DNA from 2 places in the Ancylobacter sp. VNQ12 genome. Region 2 is predicted to be linked to the other one. Evidence: riboswitches for the same ligand, from Rfam matches in the RefSeq annotation. Region 2 holds a riboswitch; the other holds the start of a gene.
The links. A riboswitch is a leader RNA that binds a small molecule or an ion and turns the genes downstream of it on or off. The one in region 2 is predicted to bind cobalamin.

Region 1 (7,626 bases), on a different contig from region 2:
CGGGTTCGGCTGGTAGCCGGCATAGAGACTCACCAGGTTGAAGCTGTCCGTCGGCTCGTAGACCGCATTGGTCGGCAAGTCCGCCTCGGTGACGGCCGCGACCGCCGTCCAGCTCGCCGCGACGGTCAGCTTGTTGTCGAGGAAGCGGAAGCCGATCGTGGTGGTGATCTGGTCCGGCGGAATAGTGGAGAGCGGCTGGCCGGCATCCTCGCCCGCCGTCACCTCGCCGGTCGTGGTCTGGCCGGCAAGGCGCAGGAACCACGGGCCGGCGTCATAGGTGCCCTCGAATTCAAAGCCGCGCAGCCGCGCTTCCTGCACGTTCTGGTACTGCGCCAGCGAGTAGCCATTGTAAGCCACGCAGCGCCCGCGCACCATCATGATGCAGGCCGGACTGCCGAAGGTGACCAGCTCGATATAGTCCTCGACGTCGTTCTGGTAGTAGTTCGCCTTGATGCGCAGCCGGTCGCCGTCCCTAAACAGGCCGTCCTTCTTGATGTTGACGCCGATTTCCTTGTTCTTGCCGATTTCCGCCTTGAGGTTCGGATTGGCGATGAAGGTGAACGGCGCGAGCCCGCCGGTGAAGAACGCGGGATGGGCGCCGGAGACCAGCGCCTCGGTGACGGAAGGCGCGCGATAGCCTTCCGCATAAGTGCCGTAGACGGTGAGCCATTCCCAAGGTGTCACGCCGAGCGTGAACTTCGGCGAGAGCCGGTCGCCATCGGTGCCGCCATCGTCGGAGGAGAGCGAATAGGCATCGTAGCGCAGGGCGGCGATCGCCTCCAGCCAGGTGGAGTAGTTCGCCTTCCACTGCACGAAAGCGCCGCCGACGCCGCGCGTGCCCGAGGGGTTGTAGCCCTCGCCGAAGCCGTAATTGTCGGTGTTGTTCACGTCGTCGTGGAAATAGTCGCCGCCATAGGTGATGGCGTTCTCCACCGCGCCCCAGTCGAAGCGGCTGGTATTGTTGACGTCGAAACCGACCGTGTTGATGACGAAGCTGCGGGGATCGCCGACGGCGCCGGTGATCGCGCTGGAACTGCCCGACACCTTCACCTGGTCCTGGTCGACCTGGTTCCAGTAGATCTGCGAATTCCAGTCGAACAGGTTGTCGTCGGGATTCTCGTAGTTCCAGCTCAAGGTGACGGTGCGGTTGGCGACGTCGGTCGCGTAGTTGGTCGCCGTCGACGATGCACTGCTGCTGGTGGTGTACTGGCTCTCATAGTTGAGGGCGCTGAGCTTGACCTCGTGGAAGTCCGCCGGGCGCACCGTGATCTTGGCGAGGCCGGTCCAGGTGTCGTAGGCGGTATCCTCGACCTCGTTGCCGTCGCCGTCCTTGTAATTGTCCTGGTTGCGGTAGGTGCCGCCGACGAAGATGTCGACGTTCTCGTTCACGCGCGCCGCGGCGAGCAGCGAGCCGTAACCCATCGGGCCGTTGCTGCCGATCTCGCCATCTGCCTCGACGCCCCAGGTATCGCCGCTGGCGATGATGTCGTTGGCATCCTTGGTGCGCATCGTCACCACGCCGCCGATGGCGCCCGAACCGTAGATGTTCGACACCGGGCCGCGCACGACGTCGACATTGGCGATCAGGCCGGGCTCGACGAAGAAGCTGCCGGCGCCGTTGCCGTGGCCGAGCTGGGTGAAATTCTGCCGCGCGCCGTCGATGATGACCGCGACGCGGCCGAAGTCCTGCAGGCCGCGAATATTGATGGCGGTCTGGGTCGAATTGCCGTTCTGGATCGCGGTGACGCCGGGCATGCCGCGGAACAGGTCCTGCGTGCGTGTCGGCATCATCATCTCGATCGTGTCGGGGCGCACCACGCTGACCGCCGCCAGGGTGTCGATCCAGCTTTCCTGCGTGCGGGTGGCGACGACGGTGATCGGATCGAGTTCGACGAACTCATCCGTGGCGACCACCGCCGCGCTCGACCCGGTCTCCGCCTGCTGCGCCATTGCGGGGGCCGCGGCGAGCAAGGCGAGAAGCGAGACGCCCTGCCCGATGGAACGGATGCGACGGGTGGGCAGGCGGCGGGTCGTGCGTGTCATCATTCATCCCCAGGCCTGTGCGGCCAGCCATCACGAGGTCTGCAAAACCCCGGCTTCATGTTGAGAAGAGCGAAGAATCCCCCGATCGACGCTCATGCATAGATTGCTTATGTGGGGGCAAAAGTGGAGTCAATTAAGCGGATATCAGTTTATAGACGCCGTAAAATCTTGCTGATTCTGGAATAGTTCGATCAAGAGTATCAGTTTTTATTCGATGTAATGTAAGTTAGGGGCTCACATGCAAATTATATCGATTTGAATCTGAGCCCTAAGGTCTTGCAGGGACCCTGTTTTGCGCGGCGAGAGGGTGGAGGTGAGGTACCCTCGCGACAACGGCCCTGCGTTTGGCGCCGCCACGTTCGGCTCGCCGTCCGGTCGATGTCCGGGATGGCCGCGGCACGAAAGCGCCCACCTGTGATGGAAATGCCACGCTGCGGTGTAGGAGGTTCGACGCTACCGCTTTCCGTCCTATCGAAATCCGGCTACGTACAATGAGTCCAGTTCGTCGCGTACGGGCCAGTCTGACGGAATCTGGGTGGCGCAACGACGTATCCTCTTCGTCGTTGCGTGGGCGGCAAAGGCGAACGTCCAGAAAGGTGCGAGTCGTGGCCGAGGACATCGGGATGTCCAGCCGGCTTCTCTCGGCGATGAGCGGTTTCATCGCCGGGCTGAACACGAACCGCGGCTGGCGGCTGGAACTCGCCGAGCTGTGGCCCCGCCTCTGCGCGGATCTCTCCCTCAGCCGCGCCGCTCTGTTCGAGGTTCACGCCTCCCGCGGACCGGGGCTGACGGTGACGTGCGAGGTCGACTGGGCGCGGCCCGGTCTGCATTCCCTCGCCGACAATTCCCATCCGCCGGTAAGGCCGGCCATGGTGGATGCCCGCCAGCGCGACTGGGCGGAGCGGCGCACGCGCGGCGAGGTCATCGAGGGGCGAACGCGGGACCTCGACGGCTATCTCGGCGCCTATTTCCGCGCGGCCGGCATTGTCAGCTTCTACACCGTGCCGGTGATGGTGGATGGGCACTGGTGGGGGCATTTCTGCGTCAGTTCGGACGACCCGGAACGGATCTGGAGCGAGGACGAACGCACCACCTTCCAGGCGCTGGCGGCGCTCATCGCCCTAGCGGTCGAGCGCTCCCGCGCCGGGCGCGCGCTCAGCGAGGCGAGCCGCCTCGCCATGCTCGCGGCCGCGCTCGACAGCATCGTCACCATCGACGAAGCCGGGCAGATCGTCGACTTCAATCCCGTCGCCGAAGCCATGTTCGGCTATACGAGACGGGCCGTCATCGGCCGCCCCCTCAGCGATACGATCGTGCCGCCGCAGCACCGCCACGCCCATCAGTCGGGCATGGCGCGCTACATGGCCGGTGCCGAGCCGCATATCCTTGGCCGCCGCATCGAGATCGAGGCCATCACCGCCGATGGCCGCATCTTTCCGATCGAACTGACCGTTACCGAGATTCGCACCGATCGCCGCCGGCTGTTCACCGCCTATCTGCGCGATATCTCCGACCGGGTGCGCGCCAAGGAGGCGCTGGAACGGCTCGCTTATAGCGATCCGGTCACCAACCTGCCCAACCGGGCCGGCATCGTGCGCCTCATCCAAGCCGAAGGCCGTCCACCGGTCGCGGCCCTGGTGATGCGCCTGCCGGACCTCGCCATCCTCGCGGCCAGCCTGGGCGAGGAGTTCATCCATCCGCTGGTGACCTCCGTCGCGGGCCGTCTCAAGGGTTTCCTGCCGCAGATGGCGCGCCTCGCGCGTACCGGCGAGAGCGAGTTCGCCGTGATCCTCACGGAACCCAGCGGGATCGACGTGCTCGGCGCACAGGTGGAGGGACTGATGCACGCGCCGGTGGAGGTGGAGGGGCGGCGCTTCCATCTGCGCACCAATATCGGCATCGCCAGCGGTTCCGCGCCAATCGAACAGATTCTGCGCGACGCGGAGATGGCCTCCAGGGCCGACCGATGCGGGCGCTGGCGGCTGTTTGACGAATCCCTGCGCGCCGACCATCAGCGTCGCCTCGATCTGGAGGAGGCGCTACGCGACGCGGTGACCCAGAACGCCGATGACCTGCACCCGGTGTTCCAGCCCATCGTCAACAGCCGGACCGGGCAGGTGATGGGTTTCGAGGCGCTCGCACGCTGGAACCACCCACGTCTCGGCACGGTGTCGCCGGCCGACTTCATCCCGCTTGCCGAGGCGGCGGGTCTGGTCGACCGGCTTGGCGATCTGATGCTGGAGCGCGCGGTGGAGAGCTGCGCGCGGTGGAATGCCATCCGGCGGGTGAAGGGCCTGGCGCCGCGCTACGTCTCGGTGAACCTCGCCGCGTCCCAGCTCTCCGCGCCCGATCTGGTGCCGCGCATCGCGGCGGTGCTGTACCGGCATGGCGTTTCCGGCGACTCGCTGCGGCTGGAATTGACCGAAAGCGCGCTGCTGTCGCAGCCGGAGACAGCGGTCAGCGTGATCCAGCAGCTGAAAGCGCTGGGCTGTTCGGTGGCGATCGACGATTTCGGCACCGGCTATTCCAGCTTCAGCTATCTCCAGCATCTGCCCGCCGACGTGCTGAAGATCGACCGCTCCTTTCTTCTCGACCTCACACCGCAATCGCGCGCCCGCAAGATCGTGGCGGTGATGGTGGATCTTGCCCATGCACTGGGCATGTCGGTGGTAGCGGAGGGGATTGAGGACCCGGAAATCCTCGAAGCGGTCGAGGTGCTGGGCTGCGATTACGTGCAGGGCTATCTGACCGGCCGGCCGATGCCGTTCGAGGCCGCGCTCGTCCATGAGGACGGCGTTCGCTGGCCGCGCGCCTGATCCTGCCCGATTCGCTCGTCCGCCGGCGCCGTTTCGGCACTCAGAACATTCTCAGAGTGAAGGCGATGAGGACACCGGTGAAAACCAGAAGACCGGCCTTGAAGAAGATGCCACCTGCTTCCTGCATGGTTTGCCACCTGCCGAAATGAGGAAGATGGGCGCCCATCCGTGCTGAGCGCACCTCAATTCGACCAAGCAATCTCCATGCCCGAATCAGCGCCGTCGGCGCCCTGGCAGCCCACCCAACCGTGGGCCGCGGGAACCGAGCGTCAGGCGAAGATTGTCATGAGGCAGGCGCCGATCAGCACTGCCAACATGATGAAGGCGTGCGGCGCATAGGCGACACTGCCCTCGCTTGAACCGTCCTGCATGGCGACCTCCCGTTAGGTGATTGATTATTATGATTTCGGTTAAACTATTTTTAATTTCGATACGATTTGCAAGAGAAACACGCAACGATGTTACCGTTTTGCGACCACTCGCCGCAGCCTCGGCGCATCGCGTAGGCATCGGCGCCCCGCTGCGGAACGGGCGCTGATGTCTGAGCCGCCGGAACGGGCCGCGGCTTGACTTTATGCAACGGGCGGCGCGCTGATATCCGCGTGCATGGTGTCCGGATGGGGCGACTCGTCCGGATGAAACGGGAATGGGGAAGGGTGCGTGCGCCCGAAGCCCCGACCGCCCCCGCGACTGTGAGCGGCGAGCGGCCTTCCATCACGCCACTGGAACGACCCTTGAGGGTCGGCTGGGAAGGCGGAAGGCTTGCCGTGACCCGCGAGTCAGGAGACCGGCCATGTGCATTGGTCCAACCACACGCCGTCGGGTGAGACGGCAACGGAGAAACATATGCATATCGAACCCGGCCTCGTCGCCGAAGGAAAGATCTGGCTCAGCTATTTCACCGCCGTCGGAGCGGGCGGCTATGCGCTCAAGCTCGCGGCGGATGCGGTGCGCGAACGCGGCCTCATCTCGCTGGTCGCCCGCAGCGTGGCCACGACCGCGCTGGTCTTCGCCTTCTTCGAGGTGCTGCCGCATCATCCGGTCGGTGTGTCGGAGGTGCACCTCATCCTCGGCTCGACGCTGTTTCTGATCTTCGGCGTCGCCCCAGCGGCCATCGGCCTCGCGCTTGGTCTTGCGATCCAGGGCCTTTTCTTCGCGCCCTTCGACCTGCCGCAATACGGCATGAACGTCACCACGCTGCTGGTGCCGCTGTTTGCGCTCACCGCGCTGGCCCGCCGCATCGTCGCGCCGGATACGCCTTATGTGGAGCTGAAGTACCGCCAGGCGCTGGCGCTCTCCACCACCTATCAGGCCGGCATCGTGGCGTGGGTCGCCTTCTGGGCGTTCTATGGCGATGGCCTCACGGCGGCCAACGCCGCCTCGATCTTCACCTTTGGCGCGGCCTACATGCTGGTGATCATCGTCGAGCCGCTGGTCGACCTCGCAGTGCTGGCCGCCGCCAAGGCGCTTCATGGCCTCAAGGGCAGCGCGATCTTCGAGCGCCGGCTCTACAACGCGGCGTGAGAACTCAGGCCGGGAGGTGTTCAGCCTCCCGGCTCTCGATCGCCGGTGGCCGCCGCTCGGGCCAGCGCGTCGCGCGGTGATACTGCTCGCCAATGGTCAGCACCTTCGCGTCGGACCCGAAGGTGCCGATGAGCTGCATCCCGGTGGGAAGGCCTGCCGCCCCGAAGCCGCAGGGCACCGCCAGCGAGGGCAGGCCGATGAGGCTGACCGGCACGACGATCTCCATCCAGCGATGATAGGTGTCCATGGCCCGGCCGTTGATCACCTGCGGCCAGCGCCACTCGGCCGGGAACGGCCAGACCTGCGCGGAAGGCATCGCCAGCAGGTCGTAGCGTGCAAATAGCTCGGCGGCTTTCGCGTACCAACGCGAGCGGGTGACGCTCGCCGCATAGACCTGCGCCGCGCTCACCGTCCGGCCGAACTCGATCTCCCACACCGTTTCCGGCTTGAGCAAGGCGCGCTTCTCCGCGTCCGCCCAGAGCGCGCCCTTCGAGCCGGCATTGAGGAAGCCGCGCAGATGGATCCAGGCCTGCCACAGTTCCTCGGCCGGGAACGGCGGGGCTAGCGGCTCGACATGCGCGCCCAGTTCCTCCAGCACTTTCAGCCCCAGGGCGCACTGGTCGAGAATCCCGGGCTTGCACGGGTAGGCACCGCCCCAATCGGCGAGCCAGCCCACCTTGAGGCCGCGTAGATTGATGTCGAGGCGGTCGGCATAAGTCGCGCGCGGCTGGCCGAACGGCACGGCCGGATTTTCGCCAGCGAGCGTCTCCAGCAGCCGCGCCACATCCTCGACGCTGCGGCCCATCGGCCCGTCGGTCGCCAGCGTCGCCATGAAGGTGTCGCCCTCGGCGTCGGCCGGCACGAGGCCCCAGCTCGGGCGGAAGCCATAGACGTTGCAGAAGGCGGCGGGGTTGCGCAGGCTGCCCATCATGTCAGAGCCATCGGCCACCGGCACCAGCCGGGCCGCCAGCGCCGCCGCCGCCCCGCCCGAGGAGCCGCCAGCGGTGCGCGCGAGATCATAGGGATTGCGCGTCACCCCGAAGACCGGGTTGAAGCTGTGGCTGCCATGGCCCCATTCGGGCGTGTTGGTCTTGCCCGTGAAGATGGCGCCAGCCACACGCAGGCGCGCCGCCACCAGGTCGTCCGTATCCGGCACATGGTCCCGATACAGCGGCGAGCCATAGGTGGTGCGCAGGCCCCGCACCGCGACGAGGTCCTTCACCGCCAGCGGCAGGCCGTGCAG
Region 2 (7,626 bases):
GCGCGACGCGGGCAAGCACCGCTCGCCCAATGCCGGCTGGCCGGAGGCGGCGCTGGCCGGGGCGCTCGGCATCGCCATTGCCGGTCCGCGCTATTATGGCGGCAAGCTCTCCACCGACGGGGTGATGGGCGAGGGCGGCCGGCGCGACTGCACGGCGGCGGATATCCGCCGCGCCCTGCAACTCTATCGCGCGGCGGACGGGGTGATGGTCGGCGTGCTGGCGATCGCCGTGCTGGTGCTGGCGGTGTGAGAGGAACCATTGGGAGCGACCTGCACCCTCTCCCCGAGGGGGAGAGGGGTGGGGTGAGGGATCTTAGACGCTCCGCAATCGCGTCGCCCCTCACCGACCCGCTTCGCGGGCCACCTCTCCCCATGGGGAGAGGGAAAGGAGGAGGGAGTTCAGCCCGCCGCCAGCACCAGCAGCCGATCCAGATCGACATGCCGCTCCAGATGCGCGGCGAGGGCGTCGAGCGTCTCGTCCACGCCGGCCTCATAGGCGAGCGTGCTCGGCGCGGCGCCGAGGCTGGCGAGCCAATGCGCGCGCTGGCGGTCCTCAGTGAACAGGCCGTGCGCATAGGTGCCGATGACCCGCCCATCTTCGGAGACGGCGCCTTCCGGCCCTTCTGTGTCGATCAGCGCGAAGGGACGGGCGCGGCCGGGGCCTTCGGTGACGCCCATATGCATCTCGTAGCCCGAGAACGGCACGCCGGCAGCGGTGCCGGTCACCGCGACGAGGCGCTTCTCGCCGGTCAGCACGGTGTCGACATCAAGTAGCCCCAGTCCCGGCACGGTGGCGGGCGGGCCCTCGATGCCGTCCGGGTCGGCGATGGAGCGGCCGAGCATCTGATAGCCGCCGCACAGGCCCAGCACCCGCCCGCCGCGCCGGACATGGGCGGCAAGGTCGATGTCCCAGCCATGCCGGCGCAGGTCTTCCAGATCGGCAATGGTGGATTTCGAGCCGGGCAGGATGACGAGGTCGACATTGCCGGGCAGCGCCGTGCCGGGGCGCAGGCGGATCACCTCGACCGAAGGCTCGGCCTCCAGCGGGTCGAGATCGTCGAAATTGGCGATGCGCGGCAGGATCGGCACGGCGATGCGGAGCTTCGCCCCCGGCTTGGCGAGCGCGGCCGCCTCCAGCCCGAGCGCGTCCTCGGCCGGCAGGCGGCGGGCATCGGGAAAGAACGGAATGAGCCCGAGCGCGGCCCATCCGGTGCGGCGGGCGATCTCCTCCATGCCGGCGGCGAACAGCGCGGGGTCGCCGCGGAAGCGGTTGACCAGGAAGCCGCGGATCATCGCGGCGTCGTCCTCCGGCAGCACCGCGCGGGTGCCGACCAGGCTGGCGATGACGCCGCCGCGGTCAATATCGCCGATCAGGATCACAGGCACGTCGGCCGCGCGGGAAAAACCCATATTGGCGATGTCGCCGGCACGCAGGTTGATTTCGGAGGCGGAGCCGGCGCCCTCCACCAGCACGAGGTCGGCGTCAGTGCGGAGCAATTCATAGCTCTCCAGCACCGCCGCCATCAGCGCGGGCTTGAGCGTCTGATACTCGCTCGCCTTGGCGTTTCCCCGCGAGCGGCCCTGCACCACCACCTGCGCGCCGACGTCGCTCTGCGGCTTCAGCAGCACCGGGTTCATATGGACCGACGGCGCCACGCGGGCGGCGCGCGCCTGCAATGCCTGCGCACGGCCGATCTCGCCGCCGTCGGGCGTGACGGCGGCGTTGTTCGACATGTTCTGCGGCTTGAAGGGGCGGACGATGAGCCCGCGATTGCTGTAGGCGCGGGCGAGGCCGGCGACGATCAGCGACTTGCCGACATCCGAGCCGGTGCCCTGGAACATGAGGGCGCGCGCGTTCATCGCACGCCCTCGTCAGTTCGCAACGTCAGCCGTGATGATGGCCGTGGCCTTGCGAGCCGTAGCTCCGGCCCTCGAGATAGTCGACGCGGCGTTCGAGATTGGCCTCGCGCACCATGCCCGGAATCAGGAACAGGTCGACGATCTGGCCGATGCCCAACAGGCCAACGGTGAGCAGCCAGAGCGCGCCGGTCCAGTAGCGGCCGGTATAGAAGCGATGGATGCCGCAAATGCCGATCAGGCCGAAGAACCAGAACAGATAAGCGACGGGGGTGGAACGCATCGAAGCGTTTCTCCGTGAACAAGCCACGCCGCAACATCCGGCGTCCCACAAAACATAGGGATGCCCCAGCGGAATTGCGAGATCGCCCGGCGCGAATCCTTGCCGCAAGACGTCTTCCGTTTTTCTCCCTCTCCCCGTCGGGGAGAGGGTTGGGGTGAGGGGTCTTTCGCGACATCCAACGGTGTACCCCCTCACCGACCCGCTTCGCGGGCCACCTCTCCCCCACGGGGAGAGGAAAGCGGCGGCGATTGCTCAAAACTCGATGCCCTTCTGCGCCTTCACCCCGGCCTTGAAGTGGTGCTTCACCAGGCTCATCTCGGTGACGAGATCGGCCGCCTCGATCAGCGCCGGCTTGGCGTTGCGGCCGGTGATGACGACGTGGAGCCCGGCGCGGCGGGCGGCCAGCGCCGCCAGCACCTCGTCGAGCGGCAGATAGTCGTAGCGCAGCGCGATGTTGAGTTCGTCGAGGATGACGAGGCCGATGCTCTCGTCCGCCATCAGCTCGCGCGCCTTGTTCCAGGCCCGGCGGGCGCTGGCGATGTCGCGGGCGAGGTCCTGCGTCTCCCAGGTGAAGCCCTCGCCCATGGAGTGCCATGCGACGCGCGGGCCGAAGCTCTCCAGCGCGTCGCGCTCGGCCGAGTGCCAGGCGCCCTTGATGAACTGCACCACGCCGACGCGGCCTCCGTGACCGAGCGTGCGCAAGGCAAGGCCGAAGGCGGCGGTCGACTTGCCCTTGCCGGCGCCGGTGTGGACGATCAGCAGGCCCTTTTCGACCGTCTTTTCCGCGACTTCCGCGTCCTGCACCGCCTTGCGCTTTTCCATCTTGGCGCGATGGCGCGCGGCATCTTCCTCGGAGATTCCCGTCATCCCTTAACCCTCATCGGCAGGCCGGCGACCATGAAGATCACGGTGTCGGCGCGGGCGGCGACCCGCTGATTCAGCCGGCCCTGCGCGTCGCGGAAGCGGCGGGCCAGCGCATTGTCCGGCACGATGCCGAGCCCGGTCTCGTTGGAGACCACGACGACCGGCCCGTCATGGGCTTTGAGCGCCTCCACCAGCGCGGCGCTCTCGGCGGCGAGATCGGCCTCGGCGAGCAGGCGGTTGGTCAGCCAGAGGGTGAGGCAGTCGACCAGTACGGCGCGGCCGGCGGGCAGCGCGCGGAGCGCGGCGGCAAGCTCATGCGGCACGTCGAGCGTCACCCAGCCCGTGCCGCGCCGCGAGCGGTGAAGCGCGATGCGCTCCACCATCTCGTCGTCATAGGCCTCGCCCGTGGCGAGATAGGTCCAGGGCGGCGGCAGAGCTTCGACAAGCTCCTCGGCGTGCCGGCTCTTGCCGGAGCGGGCACCGCCGAGGACGAAGGTCAGGCCCATGCCGGCGCTCAGGCGGCCGTACCGGCAATGCGCGGGCGCAGCCAGCCGGCGAGACCGCCGAGCAGCGCCCAGAACACGAAGCTCGTCATCACGCTCGCCACGATGAAGCTGTGGTGCAGCGATGCCGGGATCGGGCTCTCATGGCTGTCGGGCTGCGGCGCGCCGATGACATGCGGCGCGACGATCAGCGCGACACCCAGCACGGCGAGCAGCGGCGAGCGGCCGAAGGCGATGAGCGCGAGGCCGCCGGCGGTCGCCGCCACCGTGCCGATCCACCAGAGCTGCCTGGTCGCGAGATCGGCGGCGGGCATGGCCGGCAGTTCCGGCGGCAGGCCGAGGCCGGGCGCGAGGGTGAAGGCGGCAAAGCCCGCCAGACCCCAGAGCACGCCCTGGTGCCAGTTCTTCAGCCCGCCGGCGAGTTCGCTCGCCGCCACCAGCAAGAGGCCGAAGCCGAAGCCGGTGAGCACGGTGAAGATCACGGTGAGGCCGTTGCGCTCGATCCCGTCGGAGGGGCCCCATTCGTCGCCGTCATGGGCATGCTCGTGCGCGGCGGTGCCGGGCGCATGCTCATGCGTCGCGGCTTCGGTGGGAGCCGCCTCGCCACCGGCGCTTTCGAAGGTCTCCGCCTGGAGGATCAGCGGGACGGTGGCATAGAGGTGGATGGCGGAGCCGACCACGCCGGTGCCGATGCCGGCCAGCGCGGCGACGAACAGAATCGTCCTGAAAAGCGACATGATGCGCGTTCCCTCACCGTCAGTGGCAGGGGAAGGCGTTGGCGTGCCGGACGTCGTGCGTCGCATTGTGCACGGCGCTGATGTGGGAGAAGCCCACGCCGCCGAGCACGAACACGCCGAGCAGCGCGGCGAAGGTGATCTGGACGGCGCGCGAGGCGGCGGATTCGGTCGAGGCAGCCGCGGTCCGGCCGTGAGGGATGTTCATGACAGCTCCTTTGACCCTCCACCCGAGGGTCGTTGCGGTTTTGTCGACGGCCGGTCTCCTGGCTCGCGGGTCTCGGCCCGTCTCCGCCTTCCCGGCGCGAACGCCAGTGGCTGATGGAGGAGGGCTCGCCGCTTACAGTTGCGGGGGCAGCCGCGGAATCGGCGTCCACCTTTTCAAGGTTTCCGCCCCACCGCGTTCCCGTCTTACGTCCCGTGCGCATCACGGGAACCGACGACATCGGGCGACTATAGCGGTCAAATGCCATGCCGCAATGGCGATGAGGGGTGTCCGGTTTGACATTCACACCCCGCGCTCCTTTAGTGGCCGGGATCGACGGTTTCCTCCTTCCGGGGAGGGACGAAGAGGGAATGCGGTGCCGGGTGCTTCATGCGCCCTATTCCGCGGCTGCCCCCGCAACTGTAAGCGGCGAGCCCACGCCATAAGCCACTGGAGGACACTCCGGGAAGGCGGCGACGAGGGCCAGGACCCGCGAGCCAGGAGACCTGCCGTCGATCCGGTCGCGTTTGCCGGCGGGGTGCCCGGCGAGCGGGTAGAGCCGTTGGGGTCCATCCCCCGGCTTCGCGCGGAGACCCCTCCGCGACCGGCGCATCCCGTGAACCTCTTGGGCTTTCGTGGAGACGCCGCATGACCGCCGCCGCAACCAGCGCCACTTCGAGCAACCTCTCGCGGGTGCCATGCACCATCGTCACCGGCTTCCTCGGCTCGGGCAAGACGACGCTGATCCGCCACGTGCTGGAGAATGTGACGGGCAAGCGCCTTGCCGTGATCGTCAACGAGTTCGGCGATGTCGGCATCGACGGCGAAATCCTGAAGGGGTGCGGCATCGACACCTGCCCGGAGGAGAACATCGTCGAACTGGCCAATGGCTGCATCTGCTGCACCGTCGCCGACGATTTCGTGCCCGCGCTCGACGCCATCCTCTCGCGCGTGCCGAGGGTCGACCACATCCTGATCGAGACCTCCGGCCTCGCGCTGCCCAAGCCGCTGGTGCAGGCCTTCCAATGGCCGGCGATCCGCAGCCGGGTCACGGTGGACGGGGTGGTCGCGGTGGTGGATGGCGAGGCGCTGGCTTCCGGCCGCGTGGCGCATGACCACGACGCGTTGGACGAGCAGCGCTCCGCCGACGCCTCGCTCGACCATGACGACCCGATCGAGGAAGTGTTCGACGACCAGATCGCCTGCGCCGACCTCGTCATCCTCACCAAGGGCGACCTCATCGACACGGAAGGGGCCGTGCGCGCCCGCGCCGCGCTCGATGCCGAGCTGCCGAGGGGCGTGCAGGTGGTGAGCGTCACCGGCGGGCGGATCGACCCCGCCATCCTGATGGGCCTCGGCGTCGGCACCGAGGACGACATCGAGAACCGCAAGACCCATCATGACGACGAGCTGGACCACGACCATGACGACTTCGACAGCTTCGTGGTGGACGTGCCGGAGATCGCCAATCCCGCCGTGCTGGCCGCCCGTGTCGCCCGCGCCGCCGAGGAGGCGGACGTGCTGCGGGTGAAGGGCTTCCTGTCCGTCGCGGGCAAGCCGATGCGCCTGCTGGTGCAGGCGGTCGGCCCGCGCGTCGACCATCATTATGAGCGCCCGTGGGGCGACGCGCCGCGCGCCGGCAAGCTGGTCGCCATCGGGCTCAAGGGGCTCGACCGGGCGAAGGTGGAGGCGATCCTCGCCGGCGAGGCAGTGGCGGCATGAGGGCGCCTGCCACACGACACAACGTCATCCTGAGGTGCCCGGACGTCGTCCGGGCCTCGAAGGATGGTCGTCACGGCGCGTGGCTCCACCATCCTTCGAGGCTCGCTTCGCTCGCACCTCAGGATGACGGTGCACATAAAGGCGGCTAGGCACCCATGCATATCCTCACCACCACCTCCACCAGCCTCGACGATCTCGTCGAGCCGGTCGACCTCGGCCAGACGCCGGGCGAGGTGGTGGTGCTGTCCTTCACCGACAGCGACCTCGGCGCGCTCGCCGGGGCGCAGCAGGCCGAGACAGGTCTGCCGAGCCTGCGCCTCGCAAACTTACGCGATCTGCGGCACCCGATGTCGGTGGACCTGTGGATCGACAGTGTCGCAGTGCATGCCCGCATCGTGGTGGTGCGGCTGCTCGGCGGGCTGGAGTGGTGGCGCTACGGCGTCGAGCGGCTGGGCGCCGAGGCCCGCGCGCGCGGCATCAAACTCGCCGTGCTGCCGGGCGAGGATCGCGACGATCCCCGGCTGGCGGAGGCTTCCACCCTGCCGGCTTTGGAACTGGAGGCGCTGCTCGGCTATTTCCGCGCCGGTGGCCCGGCCAATATGCGCGCCCTGCTGCGCCGCCTGGCGGGACATGCCGGGCGTGAGATCGATGCGCCCGCGCCGCAGCCCGTGCCGCTGGCGGGATTTTATCCGTGGGACGGTGCTTCCCCCTCACCCAACCCTCTCCCCGTGGGGGAGAGGGCTTTGACAGTCGCGCGACCTGCTCCCTCTCCCCGCGGGGGAGAGGGGCGGGGTGAGGGGTCTTCGCCGTCGCGGAGCCGTGAGACCGCCCCCGCCATCCCCATCATCTTCTACCGCTCCATGTGGCTGGCCGGCGACACCGCGCCGGTCGACGCGCTCTGCGCCTCGCTGGCCGCGCGCGGGCTGGCGCCAAAACCGATCTTCGTCGCCTCGCTGCGCGAGCCGGCCTCTATCGCCTTCCTGAAGGACGCGCTGGCCGAATGCGACCCCGCCGCCATCCTCACGCTGACCGCGTTCGCTGCCGCCGATCGGGGCGAGGAGACCGTGCTCGACGCCTGTGGCGTGCCGGCGCTTCAGGCCATTGTTGCCACGACGAAGCGCGAGGCGTGGGCCGAGGGCGCGCGCGGGCTGACCAGCGCCGACCTTGCCATGCATGTCGTGCTGCCCGAGCTCGACGGGCGCGTGCTGGCCGGCGCGCTCTCCTTCAAGGCGCCGCTGGAGACGCCTGCCGTGCCCGGCTTCACCGCGCTGGTGAACCGGCCGGAGCCGGACCGCATCGAGCAGGTCGCCGACCGCGTGGTGGCGCTGGTCCGTTTGCAGCGCACGCCGCGTGCAGAACGCCGGGTGACGGTGCTGATGCCGGAATATGCCGGCGCGCCGGGCCGCACCGGCTGGGCGGTCGGCCTCGACGTGCCGGCCAGCGTGCGGGCGCTGCTGG

Region 1: another riboswitch for cobalamin. It lies ahead of ACO2RV_RS17280 (energy-coupling factor ABC transporter permease); the one in region 2 lies ahead of cobW (cobalamin biosynthesis protein CobW).

The regions. Positions count from the first base shown of each region.
Region 1 covers NZ_JBMSDU010000014.1:4,177-11,802, forward strand. The annotation lists gene ACO2RV_RS17270 (TonB-dependent hemoglobin/transferrin/lactoferrin family receptor) at 1-2,043, opposite strand, end outside; gene ACO2RV_RS17275 (putative bifunctional diguanylate cyclase/phosphodiesterase) at 2,667-4,859, shown strand; cobalamin riboswitch at 5,450-5,669, shown strand; gene ACO2RV_RS17280 (energy-coupling factor ABC transporter permease) at 5,706-6,383, shown strand; gene ACO2RV_RS17285 (amidase) at 6,388-7,626, opposite strand, start outside.
Region 2 covers NZ_JBMSDU010000009.1:104,604-112,229, forward strand. The annotation lists gene cbiB (adenosylcobinamide-phosphate synthase CbiB) at 1-250, shown strand, start outside; gene ACO2RV_RS14030 (cobyric acid synthase) at 400-1,860, opposite strand; gene ACO2RV_RS14035 (NINE protein) at 1,886-2,140, opposite strand; gene cobO (cob(I)yrinic acid a,c-diamide adenosyltransferase) at 2,393-3,007, opposite strand; gene cobU (bifunctional adenosylcobinamide kinase/adenosylcobinamide-phosphate guanylyltransferase) at 3,004-3,510, opposite strand; gene ACO2RV_RS14050 (CbtA family protein) at 3,519-4,244, opposite strand; gene ACO2RV_RS14055 (CbtB domain-containing protein) at 4,264-4,449, opposite strand; cobalamin riboswitch at 4,481-4,697, opposite strand; cobalamin riboswitch at 4,767-4,974, shown strand; gene cobW (cobalamin biosynthesis protein CobW) at 5,095-6,168, shown strand; gene cobN (cobaltochelatase subunit CobN) at 6,324-7,626, shown strand, end outside.